4 regions of the Bacillus sp. JJ722 genome follow, and region 2 is predicted to be linked to each of the others. Evidence: riboswitches for the same ligand, from Rfam matches in the RefSeq annotation. Region 2 holds a riboswitch; each other region holds the start of a gene.
The links. Region 2 has a riboswitch for cobalamin ahead of V7014_RS20000 (Ig-like domain-containing protein). Riboswitches for the same ligand answer to the same signal wherever they lie in the genome.

Region 1 (4,496 bases), on a different contig from region 2:
ACACCGCAAAATGTATAAAGGAGAGATTTCATGAGTTTGACTACAAACCAAGCAATAAAGGATAAAGATTCGACAAAAGATACTCCTCTTGTACAAGTGAAAAATTTAAGTAAGTATTTTTCCGTCGGCAAACAACAATTAAAAGCTGTAGATGGTTTAGACTTTGATATATATCCAGGAGAGACAGTTGGCTTAGTTGGTGAATCGGGATGTGGAAAATCTACAGCAGGTCGTACCATTATCCGCTTATATGAACCAACAGAGGGAGAAGTTCTATTTGAAGGAAAGAATATTTATAAATATTCTCCTCGTCAAATGTCGGAATTGCGTAAAAATATACAGCTGATTTTTCAAGATCCGTATGCATCTTTAAATCCAAGAATGACGATTGAGGAAGTCATTTCTGAGCCTTTGATGATACATGGTGTTGTTAAAGGTGCGGAGAAGCGAAAGCGTGTGGAAGAGTTATTAAAGCTTGTTGGGTTAAGTACAGATCATGTAAATCGTTTTCCACATGAATTTAGTGGTGGGCAACGCCAACGAGTTGGAATTGCGCGTGCATTAGCGTTAAATCCAAAGTTTATCGTTTGCGATGAACCGATTTCTGCACTTGATGTTTCAATTCAAGCACAAGTTGTTAATTTATTGAAAAATTTACAGAAGGAAATGGGCTTAACCTATTTGTTTGTGGCTCATGATTTATCAATGGTTAAGTATATATCTGATCGTATTCTCGTCATGTATTTAGGGAAAATGATGGAGTTAGCTGATAGTGAAACATTGTGTAATAACCCGCTACATCCTTATACACAAGCGTTACTATCTGCTGTACCAATTCCTGATCCTACATTGAAAAGAGAAAGAATTATATTAAAAGGTGATGTGCCAAGCCCAATTTTCCCGCCAAGTGGTTGTGTTTTCCGTACACGATGCCCTAAAGCGATGGATATATGCGCTTCCGTTGTTCCAGAATGGGTAGAACATAAGCCAGGGCATATGGTAGCTTGTCATTTATATTAAGAATGTTAGAAAGATGAAAGAATAAAATAAGAATAGAAAATGCACTTCATAACAAACCGATTGAAGTGCATTTTTATATATAAGAATTTTTGTTAATACAATGATACAATAGTAAAGAAGATTTAGAAAAAGGAGTGTTCATATGAGCGATTTTCAACACAATTTAGAGAAATACGCTGAACTTGCTGTTAAAGTAGGTGTTAATATTCAAAAAGGTCAAACGTTAGTTATTAACACTATGCTAGAGGGTGCAGAGCTTGTTCGCTTAATTACCAAGAAAGCGTACGAAGCAGGTGCGTATAATGTAATTGTTAACTTTAGCGATGATACAATTAATCGGTTGAAATATGAGAATGCTGACGATGAAGTGTTTAAAACATTTCCAAAGCATCGTGCAAATGAGCAAAACGAATTAGCTGAACAAGGTGCAGCTTATTTATCTGTTATTTCATCGTCACCAGACTTACTTAAAGGAATTGACCCGAATCGTATTGCCAATAATCAAAAAGCTACAGGTCAAGCATTAAGTAAATTTCGTTCTATTGTACAGAGTGATAAGACTGCATGGAGCATTGTAGCCGTACCTTCACAAGCTTGGGCTAATATGGTATTTCCTGATGCACCAGAATCAGAAAGAGTGGCTATGTTATGGGATGCAATCTTTAAAGCGACTCGCATTGATCAAGAAGATCCTGTTGTAGCATGGCAACAACATAATGATAACCTTCACACAAAAGTTGATTACTTAAATCAAAAGCATTACAAGAAGCTTCATTATAAAGCACCAGGAACAGATTTGACGGTTGAACTTCCAGAGAAGCATATTTGGTGTGGGGCAAGTAGTGTGAGTGAAGCAGGTATTGACTTTATGGCGAATATGCCTACAGAAGAAGTATTCTCAATGCCTTTAAAAACAGGGGTAGATGGAGTAGTTTCTAGTACGAAGCCATTAAGCTATGGTGGAAATATTATTGATAAATTCACAATTACTTTCGAAAATGGTCGCATTATTGATGCGAAAGCTGAAGTGGGCGAAGAAATTTTGAAAAATTTAGTTGAAACGGATGAAGGATCACATTATTTGGGAGAAGTAGCGTTGGTGCCACATCGTTCGCCAATCTCTGAATCAAATATTTTATATTATAATACTCTATTTGATGAAAATGCATCTAATCATTTAGCGATTGGAAGCGCGTATGCCTTTAATTTAGAAGGCGGAAAAACAATGACGCGTGAAGAATTAAATGAAAATGGTGCGAATGATAGTATAACACATGTTGATTTCATGATTGGTTCAGATCAAATGGACATTGATGGAATAACAGATGAAGGCGTAGCAGAGCCGATTTTCCGTAAAGGAAATTGGGCATTTTAACATTATTTCATTTCGTTTAACGTCAATTGCATGACATTTTGCTTCTTGTACAGTAAAATGAGGAAGAATTGAGAACAAATAATTACATATTTCTTAAAGAGTGCCTTTTAGGATAATAGGGAAACTGGTGAAAGTCCAGTACAGCCCCCGCTACTGTAATCACTAATTTATTGTGTAAGCCACTGAATTTATTTTGGGAAGGCTTACATGACTGATGGTGCGAAGTCAGGAAACCTGCTTTTTAAGAGTGATTGTGTTTTTCTATAAGAGAGAAGTGTATGATGATTTCTTGGTTACTTTTCTAGAAAAACATTCCACGCTTATATTTCGGAGGGGAATGTAGGTCAAGACTTGTCATACTATTCAGTGATACCTTGGCCTTTATGGTCAAGGTTTTTTTATGCTTACTGGATGGAATAGGGAGGATGTAGAAATGGAAAAACAAGAGCAAACATCAGGGAAGATTTTGGTTTACACGGGAAATGGTAAAGGGAAGACTACTGCCGCGTTTGGATTAGCAGCGCGAGCGTTAGGAAGAGATATGAAAGTTGTTATTTTGCAATTTATCAAATCTCCAGAACGTACATATGGTGAACAAATTTCATTAGAAAAATTAGGTGCTGAAGTAGCTCAATTAGGGATTGGTTTTACTTGGTTGAAAACGCCTGATGAACATCGTACTGCTTTAAAAAAAGCTTGGGTAACGGCTAAAGAAAAGCTAACAAGCGGCGAATATGATGTGGTGATTTTCGATGAGCTGAACAATGCGTTAAGTATTGATTCTTTCCCAATCGATGATGTGCTACCTTTGGCTGATGTAATAGAGACATTAAAGAACAAACCAGTAAATACTCATGTTGTCATTACTGGTAGAGATGCAAAACCAGAAATAAAAGAGATTGCTGATTTAGTATCGATTATTGAGGAAGAGAAGCATTACTACCAAGATGGGGTAGATGCAATCTATGGCATTGAATATTAATTAGTAAGTGTAACTACTTGAATCATTCAATAGTTTTTACTTAATAAAAATAGCAGAAATGATGGAGGCAGAAAAATGGTTAATCGATTTACGAAAAGTCTTAGTTTGCTAGCGCTATTATTCTTATTGACGTTTAGCGTATTAACAGGATGTGGCACATCTGAGGAGCCTGAGAAAGAAGAAACAAAAACAGAACAAGGTGATGCGAAGCAAGAAGCATTTCCAGTAACGATTAAAGATAGTACAGGAAAAGATATTACAATAGAAAAGAAACCTGAAACTATTGTTTCATTGTTACCAAGCTTTACAGAGATTCTTTTTGCATTAGGTTTAGATGAAGAAATTGTTGGTGTGTCAGATTTCGATAATTATCCAGAAGCAGCTACGAAGAAAGAAAAAGTAGGTGCTCAAGATCTTAATTTAGAGAAAATCTTGGCTCTTAAACCTGACGTAGCATTCTTGCAAGAATATCATTTGCAAAACCATGCAAATGCAGTTAAGCAATTAGAAGATGCGGGCATTACCGTTATTGTACCTGAAGGAACTCAAGCATCTTTTGAGGAAGCGTATGATGTTATGCGTTTAATCGGAAAAGCAACAGGAAAAGAAAAAGAAGCAGATAAAATCATTGCTGATATGGAAGAAAAAGTAGCAGCCATTAAAGAACAATCTAAGAATGTTAAAGAAAAGAAAAAAGTATGGGTAGAAGTTTCGCCACAACCTGACATTTTTACAACAGGAAAAAATACATTCATGAATGAAATGCTTGAAATGATTGGTGCTGAAAACGTAGCAGCCGCTCAAGATGGCTGGGTTAAAATGAGTGAAGAGGAAGCGATTAAGTTAAATCCAGATGTTATTATTACAACGTACGGAGACTCTGCTAAAAATCCTGCTGAACAAGTGCTAAATCGAAAAGGTTGGGCAGAAGTAAATGCAGTGAAGAACAAACAAGTATTTGATGTGAACAGCGATGCTACAACAAGACCAGGTCCACGCTTAGTAGACGGAGTTGAAGAACTTGCGAAAACTATTTACCCAGATGTTTATAAATAAAAAAATTGTTTGGTTAACAATATTTACCCTTCTATTTGTTGTAGTATCAATGATAGCGGGTGT
Region 2 (4,496 bases):
ATTCCTCAGCACAGCTTTCAAGGAAAATCTTGAAATGTTCATTCCAAAGTCCCTGTTTGATTAATGGTACCTTAAAGTCCTTAATAAAATCAGCTTTAGTTGGATATCTAGTAAGCTTTCGTTCTTTCAGTTGGTGGCGAAGTTTTCCCTTCTCTTCTTTGATAACTACTTCACTCCCATTAAATAATCCATATTCTCCAAACTCGTTATAAATTGCACCTTCACAGACTAATGATAAGACCATCTCTGGATGTGTTGCGGCAATGCTAAGCCCAACTTCTGCGCCTAGAGAACTCCCAACTATGTGGCATTTATCAATTCCGAGCTTATGTAATAATCGATACATGTCATTAGCAAAATCATCAATATGATAACCAGTCAATGGTCGATCCGATTTCCCATGCCCTCGTAAATCAGGTGCAATGATTCGATATTGCTTTTGAAGCAAAGGTATAACACCGTTCCACATTTGTAGTGTTCCACCGCTGAAATGAATGAGTAGAATAGCTGGTTTATTTTCATTTTCTATAGAATAACTAACATTAAGTTTTAAGCTATTTCCCAGATCAATTCTCTTTTCGGTTATCAACCTAACCAACTCCTAAAAATATTTTATCTAAAATATAACGTCTATTTTCTTAATATCTCACATTAAAAATCCATATTTTACTAATATTATAATCTAAAATATGCAGCAAAGTTATTTAAGAATATGAGAAAGAAAAAAATCAATACATAAGTATGATGAAAAATAAAGCTTGATATTCGTCTTTAGACTTTAATTAAGGATGCGATAGTTTTAAAAGACAAATGAAATCTAATATATCAAAAGTACTAATGGCTTTTCGGAATATTTACAATATTGTCGAAGTATGTTAAACTTTGCAATAATTGAATATAAATTGTATAAAAGTGCCTATTGAATTACGAATAGGATAATAGGGAAATCGGTGAGATTCCGATGCAGACCCGCTACTGTAAGTGTGGATGAAATTGTCATTATACCACTGGTCATCAAATGTTTTGATAAACCGGGAAGGGGACATGAGTAAAGTGAAACACAAAGCCAGGAGACCTGCTTTTATGCACTTTCCAAATTCTTCGGGGGGAGAGGATAAGGGGACAAAGACGTTTATTTGTGCGTTTTTTTGGCACGTATTTATGTTAATTTAGTATGTCTTTTTAAATTATTTGCTCTCTTTACTATGTAAAGAGGGCTTTTTTCATGTTTGGGTTTTAATAATTTTTATAGAAGAGAGGTGTTTTCGTGAAAAAGCTTAAAGGTTTACTAGTTATTATGCTAGTACTGTTTACGTTTTTTTCAGGATTACCTTTAAACATGCTGGTAGGGCATGCTGAAAATGTGCCGGCTGCAACAAATATAGAAAATGAAACAATAGTGAATGAAAAAGAGAGTAATGTTCTTAACCAGGATGTAACCGAGGTAGGAACCATTCCAATAGATATACGAATCGAAAGTTGGGATCACACGATTGTTCCTAATCAACAGATTCAAGTAAAGCCTTTTGATTTGACACATGTTGTCGGTGATAACACTGTTGGAAATTGGTATAAAAATCATAATGAACCATTAGCCATACATGCTATTATTCAAGCTCTTCAAGCAAAGGGAATTGACGTAACAAAAGAATCGGGTATCTACGTTAAACATGATGGCAATTATATAGCTTCCATTGAAAGTTTAGGTGAATTTGATAAAGGTCCTATGTCTGGTTGGATGTATCGAGTTAATGGCGAGCAGGTAGGATTAGGTGTGGGCGAACAAGTCATTAAAGCGAATGATCGAGTAGAATTATATTTTGTTGGTAATTATATGGAGTATGAATTTGGTAGTATTACAGCTTCTCAATCAAAAATTAAGGCTGGCGAACAAATAACATTTAATGTTACTGGGTTCAAAACAAGTTGGGAAGGGGACAGTCCATCTACCCCAATTGAAGATGTCAACATTACGATTAATGGTAAAGAATCCACATATATGACAGATCGTAACGGGCAAGTTACGGTCCCATTTAAAGAAGCAGGCAAGTATAGTATTTCGGCTGAAAAGAGAGATGAAGAAACTTACTACAACTTAATTCGTCCAATACCAATTGAGATTGAAGTGGAAGCCGTCAAAGTACTCGAAACGCCAAAACCAGAAGTACCTGATTTGGAAAAGCCAAATCCTGAACCTGTTGAAGCGATAGAAATCAAGAATCCGACAATGAGTGAAGCACTGATAAATACTCATAAATATATGCAAACAGATTCTCCAAATCCTGTTTTTTTTAAAGAATGGTATATTTTGAGTTTAGCAAGAGGTTCTAATAATGTGCCTCAGTCGTACTATGATACGTACTACAAAAATGTTGAAGAATATGTAAAGAATAAACAAGGTATTTTAACCAAAAATAACTACACAGAGTATTCACGTGCGATATTAGCATTAACAGCTATTGGAAAAGATCCTACTAATGTAGGAGGATACAATCTGTTAGAAAAGCTTTATAACTATGGCAATGTTATAAAACAAGGAATTAACGGAGGTATATTTGCATTAATAGCCTTAGATTCAAAGAAATATGAAATACCGGCAGAGAGTGAAACTGTCACTGTGACTAGGGATAAACTAGTTAAATTTATTTTAGAGAAACAATTAGCTGATGGTGGATTTGCTTTGTTTGGGGCGAAAGGCGATGCTGATATTACTAGTATGGCCATTCAAGCGCTATCATCTTATAAAGAAAAACAAAATGTGGAAGAAGCGATCAATAAAGCGGTCACATTTTTAAGTAATATTCAGCAAGAAAATGGTGGTTATGTAAGTTGGGGAACACCGAATGTTGAAAGTGCCGCTCAAGTACTGGTTGCATTAACTAGCATTGGAATAGATCCAAAAACTGACCCGCGATTTATTAAAGGTAATGGGAATTGGCTTCTATCGAATATTATGACTTTTTATGACAGTAAAGATGGAGCGTTTAAGCATACTTTAAATGGTACGAGTAATTCTATGGCAACAGAACAAGTATCGTATGCACTAGCTGCTTATGACCGTTTTTTAAATGGCAAGAACAAGTTATACGATATGACAGATGTTGTATCGAAACCAGAAACAAATCTTATAGAGATTCCATCTATTACTGAAACAATCAACAAAAATCATGAATGGATTTTAAAAAATCATAAACCAGTTTTTGGAAAAGAGTGGAATGCATTAAGTTTAGCTAGAAGCTCAAAGGGACTTGATCATCAGACATATCTAGATAAGTATTATCAAAGTGTGACAGAGACTGTCGTGAAGAATAAAGGTGTTTTATCAGGTAACTATACTGAATACTCACGTACAATTCTAGCTCTTACTGCATTGGGAAAAGATCCAACAAATGTAGGTGGATATAGTTTAGTAGAAAAACTATATGATTTTGAAAAAGTAAAAAGGCAAGGAATCAATGGTCCAATCTTTGCTTTACTAGCATTGGATGCAACAACAGGTATTAAACCAACTGAGCATACTACAGAATACAAACAAAAATTAATTGATTATATTGTTGGATTAGCCAAAAATAAAGGTGGATTTTCATTAAGTCCAGATAAAAATGCAGCAGCAGATGTTGATGTAACGGCAATGGCACTGCAAGCGTTGTCAAGTTATAACGAACAACCACAAGTAAAAGCTGAAATTGATAAAGCGTTGGATTTTTTATCAACTGCTCAAAATGCACAAGGTGGCTATGAAAGCTGGGGAACAGTAAATGTCGAAAGTGCGTCCCAAGTGTTAGTGGCATTAACAAGTCTAGGTATCGATCCAAGAACAGATACACGCTTTATTAAAGGGGGAAATTGGATATTATCCAATTTGTTTACTTTTTACATTCGTGAAGATGGTGCCTTTAAACATACATTGGATGGAAAAAGTAATTCCATGGCAACAGAGCAAGCTTCATATGCGTTAGTTGCTTATGATCGATTCTTAAATAAGAAGAATAAGATTTATGATATGTCTGATGTAAAAGTAGAAACACCTCAACCAGAACAACCTGTAAAAGTACCAACCGTTGATAAGATAACAGTTGAAAGTACAATGATTACTGGTAACACTGAAGCCAATGCTAAAGTTACTGCATTAATCAATAAGAAAGAAATTGGTACGACAAAAGCAGCTGAAGATGGTTCATTCAAGATTACTCTTTCTGAAAAGTTAGAAGAAGGAGCTCAAGTATCCATTGTTGCCGAATTAGCTGGTAAGAAGGCAAGTGAAACTACTTCGGTAGTTGAGGCAACGGAAGCACCACTAACTTTAAAGATTGATGAGGTGACGGATGGAAGTACGAAGGTAACAGGTACTACTAAATCAGAGGTTCAAGTTGAATTGTCAATCGGTGGTAAAGTAACTGAAACTGTTACAGCTAGTTCTGACGGAAAGTATAGCTTCTCTATCGCAAAACAAAAGGCGGGTGTAGAAATTAAAGTGACTGTTACAGATTCAAAAG
Region 3 (4,496 bases), on a different contig from region 2:
TTATCTATATTGAAATCTAAGATAATAATGAATATTAAAGGGCTATGTTATAAAAGAAAAATATAACATAGCTAGCCCTTAGATTATTTGGATGTTTTAATATTTTTTCTAGCTTGGTAACGTTCCATGGCTAATTGATATTATACTTTTTCTACCTGTGTAATTGGAAAGATTGATGAAACATGTACGGCTTTAGAGTTTTCGTCAATAGCAATCATAGTTAAATATTTTTAACTCCTTTAATTACTTAATTATATAGTTGTACTCACAGCTTCTTTATTACGAATGTATTCTGTTGCTTTCACCATGTTTTGTAAAGATGCGATTGTTTCTTCTTCTTTTCTTGTTTTTAATCCACAATCCGGGTTGATCCAGATTTGATCCTTAGGTAATGCAGCAGAGTATTTTATAATAATATCTGTAATTTCTTCTACTGATGGAACTCTTGGACTATGAATATCATATACGCCAAGGCCAATTCCTTTATCATAAGATTTCAGTTGTGATGATTGAAGTAACTCACCGTGACTTCTAGAAGTTTCGATAGAAATAATATCGGCATCTAGTTTGCTAATAACATCTAGGAAATGATTGAAATCGCAATAACACATATGTGTATGGATTTGTGTTGTTGCTTCAACAGAAGATGTTGCTAATAAAAAGGATTGAACTCCCCAATCTAAATACTCTTGCCAACCTTCTTTTTTAAGAGGTAGACCCTCACGTAATGCAGGCTCATCAACTTGAATCATTTTTATATCATTCTTCTCTAGAATTTTAATTTCTTTTTTAAGAGCAAGTGCGATTTGAAAACATACTTCTTTTCTAGAAAGATCATCACGAACAAACGACCAATTTAGAATTGTAGCCGGACCTGTCAACATTCCTTTCATGGGCTTATTAGTTAAACTTTTAGCATATAGACTTTCCCTTAATGTCATTGGTTCACTAAATGCTACGTCACCGAATATAACAGGAGGTTTTACACAACGTGAGCCATATGATTGTACCCAACCATTTGAGCTAAAAGCAAAACCAGTTAGTTTTTCTCCAAAGTATTCAACCATGTCATTGCGTTCAAATTCACCATGTACGAGTACATCTAATCCGATTTCTTCCTGAATTGTAATCCATCTATCAATTTCGGATTCTATGAATTCATTATATTGAGTATCAGTCCATTCTCCATTTTTGAATTGACGACGTGCATTACGAACTTTCACTGATTGTGGGAAGCTACCAATTGTTGTAGTTGGGTAGTCTGGTAGTTTCCAATACTTTTGTTGAATTACTTTTCTTTGTTCGAAGCTTTCACTGCGTTTGAAATCTTGACAAGTAATGTTCTTAACAGCTGAATGAACATCTGATCTATTTCGAGCAGGGGCCATATTTAATATCTTTATATCTCTTCTATTTTGTTCGAAAGCTTCTGTAATACTGTTTGAATTATTTTCATAGCTAGTTTTCAATAGTTGTATTTCTTGTAATTTCTCATCTGCAAATGCTAGCGCATTCTTTAATGTTTCTTCAAATTTTGATTCGTTTTTTATGTTAATTGGAACATGTAATAAACTACAAGAAGGCTGAATCCATACTCTATCTGTGTCAACTATATTCAAAATAGCATCTATGGTGTCTTTTTTCTTATTTAAATCAGCCTTCCAAATATTTCGTCCATCTATGATGCCTAGACCTAGTACTTTGTTTACTGGGAAACCAAATGTTTGGATATGTTTTATGTTTTGATTTAATCCATGAGCGAAATCTAATCCGATTCCTTGTACTGGTAATGATACGATTGATTCATAGTCATCTACTGCATCAAAATATGTTTGAAGCATTTTATTTAAAGAAGGAGCAGCTTCATGTAATTGTTCATATATATATTGAACGGTTTTCCATTCACTATTTGTAATAGATGTTACAAGAATTGGTTCATCGATTTGTACCCATTCGACACCTTCGTCTTGTAATTCTTTAAGAACTTGCTGATATAAGGGAATAAGTTGTAATAGGATACTTGGAATTTGGTTTTCATCATATCCTTTAGAAAGCTTTAGGAATGTATAGGGACCTACTATTACAGGCTTTCCTTTCACTCCAATCATTTCTTTCGCTTTTCGATAGGCCTTTAATGGCTTATTCTCAACTAGTTGAAATGTTGGGTTATTTAATTCTGGAATAATATAATGGTAATTCGTATTGAACCACTTTGTCATTTCAGAGGCAACAGCTGTATGATTACCTCTAGCCATTGAAAAATATTGAGATAATGGTATGTTACCGCTTATAGGGCCATAGCGATGTGGTACAAGACCAAACATTGTAGCAGTGTCAAGCATATGGTCGTAATAGCTAAAGTCATTTATTGGAATGAAATCAATTCCTTGTTCGATTTGTTTTTGAAGATTGGATAACAATACATTCTCTGTTAATTGTTCAAAGCTTTGTTCATCAATTTTTCCAGCCCAATATTGTTCTAGAGCTTTTTTCCATTCTCTATTTTCTCCAATACGCGGATAACCTAAATTACTTGTTTTCAAAATATTCATCTCCCTGTTTTTCAAATACATAAAAATAAAAAGGCACCTCTAACTTACCCCTAGAAAAAAGTTAGAAATGCCCATATGTATGCACAGGTTTATTCATTCTAACACCTCCCTATCTTCCGTAGGTAAAAAACAGTGTTGTTGGATTAGGCAGGTCTCCTGACTTAAGGATCATCATTAGTCACAATCTTCCCAATCGATATCGATCAGTGATATACATGTGCTAACTACTCTAATACAGTGGCGGGACCGCGTTGGATTTACACCAAACTTCCCTTTTAATTCTTAATACATATTAAGAAACCTATTCCCACAAATATTTATTTTTTGATAATTCTAAATAAACATACCGAATGATAACACTTTTACTGCTGAGCGTCAAACAAAAACAAAAAGAGAACAAAGATTACTGAAAAAACAGTATAGGTTATAAATATATGGACTAAAGAAAAGCTGACGAAAAGTAAACTTATTAATACTTATCGTCAGCTTTCTAACTATGAGCTTAATTCTGCTGTGGTCCTTTTCGTACTTTTTGAAAACGAAAGCCCTAAAGAAGGGATGCTTGCTAATGCTGTGAATAATGCAGCTATGAAATATACGATAAAGAGTGAAGTGCCTTGCATTATTACACCTGAAAAAGCATTTCCAATTAGCATCGCAGCTAACATGATTGGTGTAATAATACCATTTGTTCGACTAATAAATGCTTCATCAACGTACGTAATCATCAATGTACTAAGTTTGATTTGTATAAAAGCTACAAAGAATGAGCTTAAAAAAGTTAGCGATGCTGTTAAAACAAACCATGTTGACCATACTTCTAAGATTGTTGAGATGGACATGAATATGAGCGTGAATACAAAAGCAGCTCTTCCACTGATGCGTTCAGCGATAATCGCGGCAATAATCCCTCCTATAAACATTCCTAAACCGGCAATGGAAGTTAGCCATTGTAAGGCTTCTTTCGGTAAATCTAATCGATCTGTTACAAGAAACACTTCAAGTGGTTGTATAAGACCACCCGCTATTCCGATGAAGAAAAAGATGTAGCAAATTCTCCGTAAATTATTGCTGCTCCAAACATACTTAAAACCTTCTTTAATTTCTAACAAAACAGTTGAATTCTTATCGGGTACAAAGGAAGCATCTTTCGGTAAGAACAACGTAATAAGTGTTGATAAACCAAAGGTGATTATTAATAGATAAAGTGATGGCAAAATGCCAAATTGTGTATAAACGGTCGTTCCAATTATTGGTCCAATTATGACAAATATGGAACCCAAACTTTGTGATAAACCTAGTGCTACGCTAACTTGTTCTTCAGGTATATGTCTTTTGAAGATTTTTGAAGAAGAAGGTTGTGAAAACTGAGAAACAATAGCTGACACGAATGTAGCGAAGAAAATAGCTTGCCAAAACCCAAGTGAAACCGAAGTGATAATAAGCAGAATGGAAGCAATACTTAATAGTCCACCGCTAATAATGGTCTTCTTCGGATTCCAACGGTCAGCTAATGTTCCTCCTATAAATGAGAATAAAAACATTGGCAGAAATTCGATGACGGTTATTGCAGAAATAGCAACAGGATTTTGGTTTGTTTTTTCGATAACGAAATATAATATTGCCATATTTCGAATCCATATACTCATTTGATCTAGTAAATCGGAGCTTAAAATGATAAGAAAGATTCGATTTCTTATTAAGTCTTTCATTTACTCATGTCTCCTTTATTAGTAGTCTGAACGTTCGGTCTACAAAAGTGTAAAAAACAACCTGAACGTTCGGTTTATAAAATGTGTGAAAATTTTAGGTCAGAACATTCTCCGACCTATGTTTAAGAATTATCGTTTAGCTATTCCAGTTAATATAAGATCTATACTTTTACGATATAGTGCTTTCAATTGATCAAAATCCATTTCATAATACGCAACACCTAAGCCATTA
Region 4 (4,496 bases), on a different contig from region 2:
TCCATTTAGTGTCAAAGGAAAAACAACACTTCTGAACGTCGTCCAACTTGAAGCACCTAAATCTAATGATGCATATACAAGTGAAGGATTCATTTTCTCTAACGCATTGAAAATCGGCAAAATCATGAACGGAATAAAGATATATACAGAAACAAATACAAAGCTAAAGTCCGTAAATAGAATTTGTGTATTTCCAATACCAATCACTTCTAGAAAAGCATTAATTGGTCCGTATGTTCCGAAAATACCCATGAAAGCATATGCCTTTAATAAAAGATTAATCCATGATGGCAAAATAATAAGTAATAACCATAACTGCTTATGCTTTGTTTTTGTTAATAAATATGCTGTTGGATAGGCCACTAATAAAGCAAAACCAGTGATTAAGAAAGCATACCAAAATGAACTAAGCGTCATTTTCAAATAAACAGGTGTAAAGAATTTCTGATAATTAGCAAGTGTAAATCCACCTTCTATATCAATAAACGAGAAGTACAACACTAAAACAATCGGCGCAATTACAAACAATAACATCCATGCGTAATATGGAATCGCATATAATATTCGATTACTCTTCATGGTCTGCCTCTTCGTATGCCTCGATACGTGCATCAAACTCTTCTTCTGTTTCACCTGGAGCCATTACATGAATTGCTTCTGGCTCGAAAAATAAGCCGATTTCTTCACCTACTGTAGCCTTCTTCGTTGAATGGACAAGCCACTCATTACCATCGCTGTCATAACAAGAAATTTCATAGTGAACGCCACGGAATAATTGTGTATCTACTTTCACTTGAATTTTTCCTTTTTCAGGTGTCGTAATTTCTAAATCTTCTGGTCGGATTACGATTTCAATCGCTTTATTTGGACTTAATCCTCCATCCACGCATTCAAAGCGCTTGCCAGTAAATTCAACTAAATAATCTTCAATCATTCGCCCTTCAACGATATTCGATTCACCAATAAAGTCAGCAACAAAGCGGTTAATTGGCTCATCATAAATATCTAATGGTGTACCACTTTGTTCAATATTACCACTATTTAGAACGAAGATTTCATCACTCATCGCTAACGCTTCTTCTTGGTCGTGGGTAACGAAGATAAACGTAATCCCTAATCTACGTTGTAATTCTCGAAGCTCATATTGCATTTCCGTACGCAGCTTCAAATCTAGTGCAGATAGTGGTTCATCTAGTAAAATTACTTCTGGTTCATTAACAATCGCTCTAGCAATTGCCACACGTTGTCGTTGACCACCTGACATCTCACTGATTTCTCGATTCTCATAACCAGCAAGGTTTACGAAGCGAAGTGCTTCTTTTACCTTTTGGTCGATCGCGCTATTATTCATTTTCTTAATTCGTAAGCCAAATGCAACATTTTCATAAACATTTAAATGTGGAAACAGTGCATAATCTTGGAATACTGTATTTACTTGGCGTTTATTCGCAGGAATATTGTTCACCAGTTTACCATTAATATAAATATCTCCCTCAGACGGGCTCATAAATCCAGCAATTAATCGCAGAATGGTTGTCTTTCCACAGCCCGAAGGTCCAAGTAGCGTATAAAACTTCCCTCTTTCAATTTCAAAACTAACATTGTTCAATACAGGTGGGTCATCATCAAATTGCTTTGTTACGCCCTCAAAGCGAATAATAGTTTGTTCTGTCATGTCTGTCTCCTTTATCATTATTCCCCATTAATGTAGGTTTTTCTATAAATAAGAATCTGTTGCTACAAGTATCAATTGCGATTTCCCAGTATATTCATTTACAATTTGATGCTCATCTGAAGCTCCAAAGTAAATCGCCTCTCCTGCTTTAGCATAGTATTCTCTTTTTCCTAAGTTTACTTTTATCTTACCTTCTAAGACGTAGCCAAACGTTTCAGAAAGGGATGGCTCAAATACTTTAAATTCACCTTTTTCTTCAAAAGTGAGAATAATCGGCTCCATTTCTTTCTCATTAGACTCTGGCACAAGCCATTGAATATGATATCCTCTCTCTTCATCTTCAAAGCATGTTTGATCTTCTTCACCATAGACCACCTTTTGAATATGATCTTCTTCATTAAAGAACTCCTTTGGTGAACAACCTAATACTTCAATAATATTGAAAAATGTCTCTATGGACGGTGAACTTAAATCTCGTTCCAACTGGGAAATATAACCTTTACTTAAATCTGTACGCTCACCTAATTCTTCCTGCGTAAGACCTTTTTTCAGTCGTAAATTTTTTATTTTCCTACCGATTTGCATGATTGTATAACCTCAATCGTGTTTAAAGTTAGTAAACTTCCAGTAACTATTGTTTACTATTACATTACTTTAAGTTTACTTTTACCACTAGATATTATACAAGATTTATCAAAAACTGCAATAGAAAAATCTCAATTTGTTTAATATATTTTTTGGTAATAATGATCCTTATTATTTAAATATTTTTTTGATAAAATGCAGATGTATTATGTTTGTTAAAAGCTAATAGATATGGTAGTATTAAACACAACATTTAGTATTTACCAAACAAAACAAAACTATATATTGTGTTTAAAAGTGGTGTCCTATTTTAGGACTTAATAGGGAATTCGGTGAGAATCCGGAGCTGTTCCCGCAACTGTAATTGCTGACGATAGAATGAAACCACTATATAGAGAAGATGATTGTTGATCTTCATATATGGGAAGGCATTCGTGTAGGATGAAGCATAGCCAGGAGACCTGCCACCTTTAACTAATTGTTTCTTTCTTCGGGGATTGAGAGTTGAAACGACTTTTTATAAAGGAATTCTCCTTATATATTTGTATGTCGTTTTAAATCCGCTCCTATAGGTAGCGGATTTTTTTATGCTCTTATTCTAAGTATTAATAATTGAATGAAAAAGGAGAACAGATGAAATGATTGAATTAGAAAAAAACGAAACATACGAAAATATTTACAATGAACTACGACAATTACGTACAGCATTTCCTAAGCTTCCTATTCACCTTCTTGAAGAGAAGCTAGAACCATTAGTAAAGCATTACAATGATGAGCCAACAATCTATCAACAAATTATTCTAGAAGCTCTTTCTTATGTTTCAACAGAAGAACCTGAATGGAGCAATGCGGCTTCACGTTTGTATATACAAACACTCTACAAAGAAGCTAGCATCAATCGAAATTACGATGCAAAGCAACGATACGGCTCTCTCTTTGAGCTACTCAAGCTTTTAACAGAAAAGAATATTTATCATAAAAGTTTATTAGAGAGCTATACGCCACAAGAAATTGAAGAAATCAGTTTTTATATCATCCCTGATCGCGATTATTTATTCACTTACATTGGTATTAAAATGCTAGCTGATCGCTATTTGGCAAGAAGTCATCAAGGACTAGTATTCGAACTGCCACAAGAACGTTTTATCATCATTGCTATGACCTTAATGAAGGATGAGCCTCAAGAAAAACGTTTGCACTATATTCAAGAAGCCTATTGGGCAATGAGCAGTCTTTATATGACGACGGCTACTCCAACGCTATCAAATGCTGGAAAAACATGGGGACAACTATCTAGCTGCTTCATTGAAACAGTGGACGATAGCCTAGAATCAATCTATGACAGCAACACAGATATTGCTACCCTTTCAAAAAACGGAGGAGGCATTGGTGTGTATTTAGGCAAAATCCGTTGTCACGGAAGCGATATTAAAGGATTTAAAGGAGCTTCTTCAGGAGTTATCCCTTGGATGAAGCAACTAAATAATACAGCAGTGAGTGTAGATCAACTCGGACAACGGCAAGGGGCAATTAGTGCTTATCTAGATGTATGGCACAAAGATATCTTTGCCTTTTTAGATGTCAAATTGAACAACGGTGATGAGCGTATGCGTACACACGATTTATTTACAGGTGTGTGTATTCCCGATGTTTTCATGGAGCAAGTGGATGCACGAGGAGATTGGTATTTATTCGATCCACATGAAGTGCGCAAAGTAATGGGCTACTCATTAGAAGATTTTTATGATGAAGAAAAAGGGAGTGGTTCATTCCGCATTAAATATGAAGAATGCATCAACCACCCTACCCTCTCAAAAGAAAAAGTGGCGGCTATTGATATTATGAAGAGCATTATGAGAAGTCAATTAGAAACAGGCACACCATTTATGTTTTACCGAGATGAGGTTAATCGCAAGAACCCTAACTCTCATATAGGAATGATATACTGCAGTAATTTATGTACGGAAATAACACAAAATCAAAGTGCAACCCTTCGAATTGAAGAATATGTGAAAGACGGACATATTGTAACGGAGAAAATTCCTGGCGATTTCGTTGTATGTAATTTATCTTCCATTAATCTTGCGAAAGCAGTAACTGATGATGCACTAGAAAGACTTATCGCTATTCAACTACGTATGCTAGATAACGTCATCGATTTAAATACAATTCCTGTTCTTCAAGGAGCTTTAACAAATCAAAAATACAGATCAGTGGGAATGGGTACGTTTGGATG

Region 1: another riboswitch for cobalamin. It lies ahead of V7014_RS05855 (cob(I)yrinic acid a,c-diamide adenosyltransferase); the one in region 2 lies ahead of V7014_RS20000 (Ig-like domain-containing protein).
Region 3: another riboswitch for cobalamin. It lies ahead of metE (5-methyltetrahydropteroyltriglutamate--homocysteine S-methyltransferase); the one in region 2 lies ahead of V7014_RS20000 (Ig-like domain-containing protein).
Region 4: another riboswitch for cobalamin. It lies ahead of V7014_RS19280 (ribonucleoside-diphosphate reductase subunit alpha); the one in region 2 lies ahead of V7014_RS20000 (Ig-like domain-containing protein).

Annotation. Positions count from the first base shown of each region.
Region 1 covers NZ_JBALMO010000037.1:34,316-38,811, reverse strand. The annotation lists gene V7014_RS05870 (ABC transporter ATP-binding protein) at 1-18, shown strand, start outside; gene V7014_RS05865 (ABC transporter ATP-binding protein) at 31-1,020, shown strand; gene V7014_RS05860 (aminopeptidase) at 1,163-2,395, shown strand; cobalamin riboswitch at 2,477-2,651, shown strand; gene V7014_RS05855 (cob(I)yrinic acid a,c-diamide adenosyltransferase) at 2,829-3,377, shown strand; gene V7014_RS05850 (ABC transporter substrate-binding protein) at 3,453-4,433, shown strand; gene V7014_RS05845 (FecCD family ABC transporter permease) at 4,420-4,496, shown strand, end outside.
Region 2 covers NZ_JBALMO010000185.1:458-4,953, forward strand. The annotation lists gene V7014_RS19995 (alpha/beta fold hydrolase) at 1-589, opposite strand, end outside; cobalamin riboswitch at 894-1,097, shown strand; gene V7014_RS20000 (Ig-like domain-containing protein) at 1,268-4,496, shown strand, end outside.
Region 3 covers NZ_JBALMO010000049.1:2,370-6,865, reverse strand. The annotation lists gene metE (5-methyltetrahydropteroyltriglutamate--homocysteine S-methyltransferase) at 252-2,552, opposite strand; cobalamin riboswitch at 2,682-2,872, opposite strand; gene V7014_RS08055 (MFS transporter) at 3,047-4,264, opposite strand; gene V7014_RS08050 (TetR/AcrR family transcriptional regulator) at 4,394-4,496, opposite strand, start outside.
Region 4 covers NZ_JBALMO010000170.1:9,863-14,358, forward strand. The annotation lists gene V7014_RS19265 (ABC transporter permease) at 1-579, opposite strand, end outside; gene V7014_RS19270 (ABC transporter ATP-binding protein) at 569-1,675, opposite strand; gene V7014_RS19275 (helix-turn-helix domain-containing protein) at 1,718-2,260, opposite strand; cobalamin riboswitch at 2,542-2,743, shown strand; gene V7014_RS19280 (ribonucleoside-diphosphate reductase subunit alpha) at 2,899-4,496, shown strand, end outside.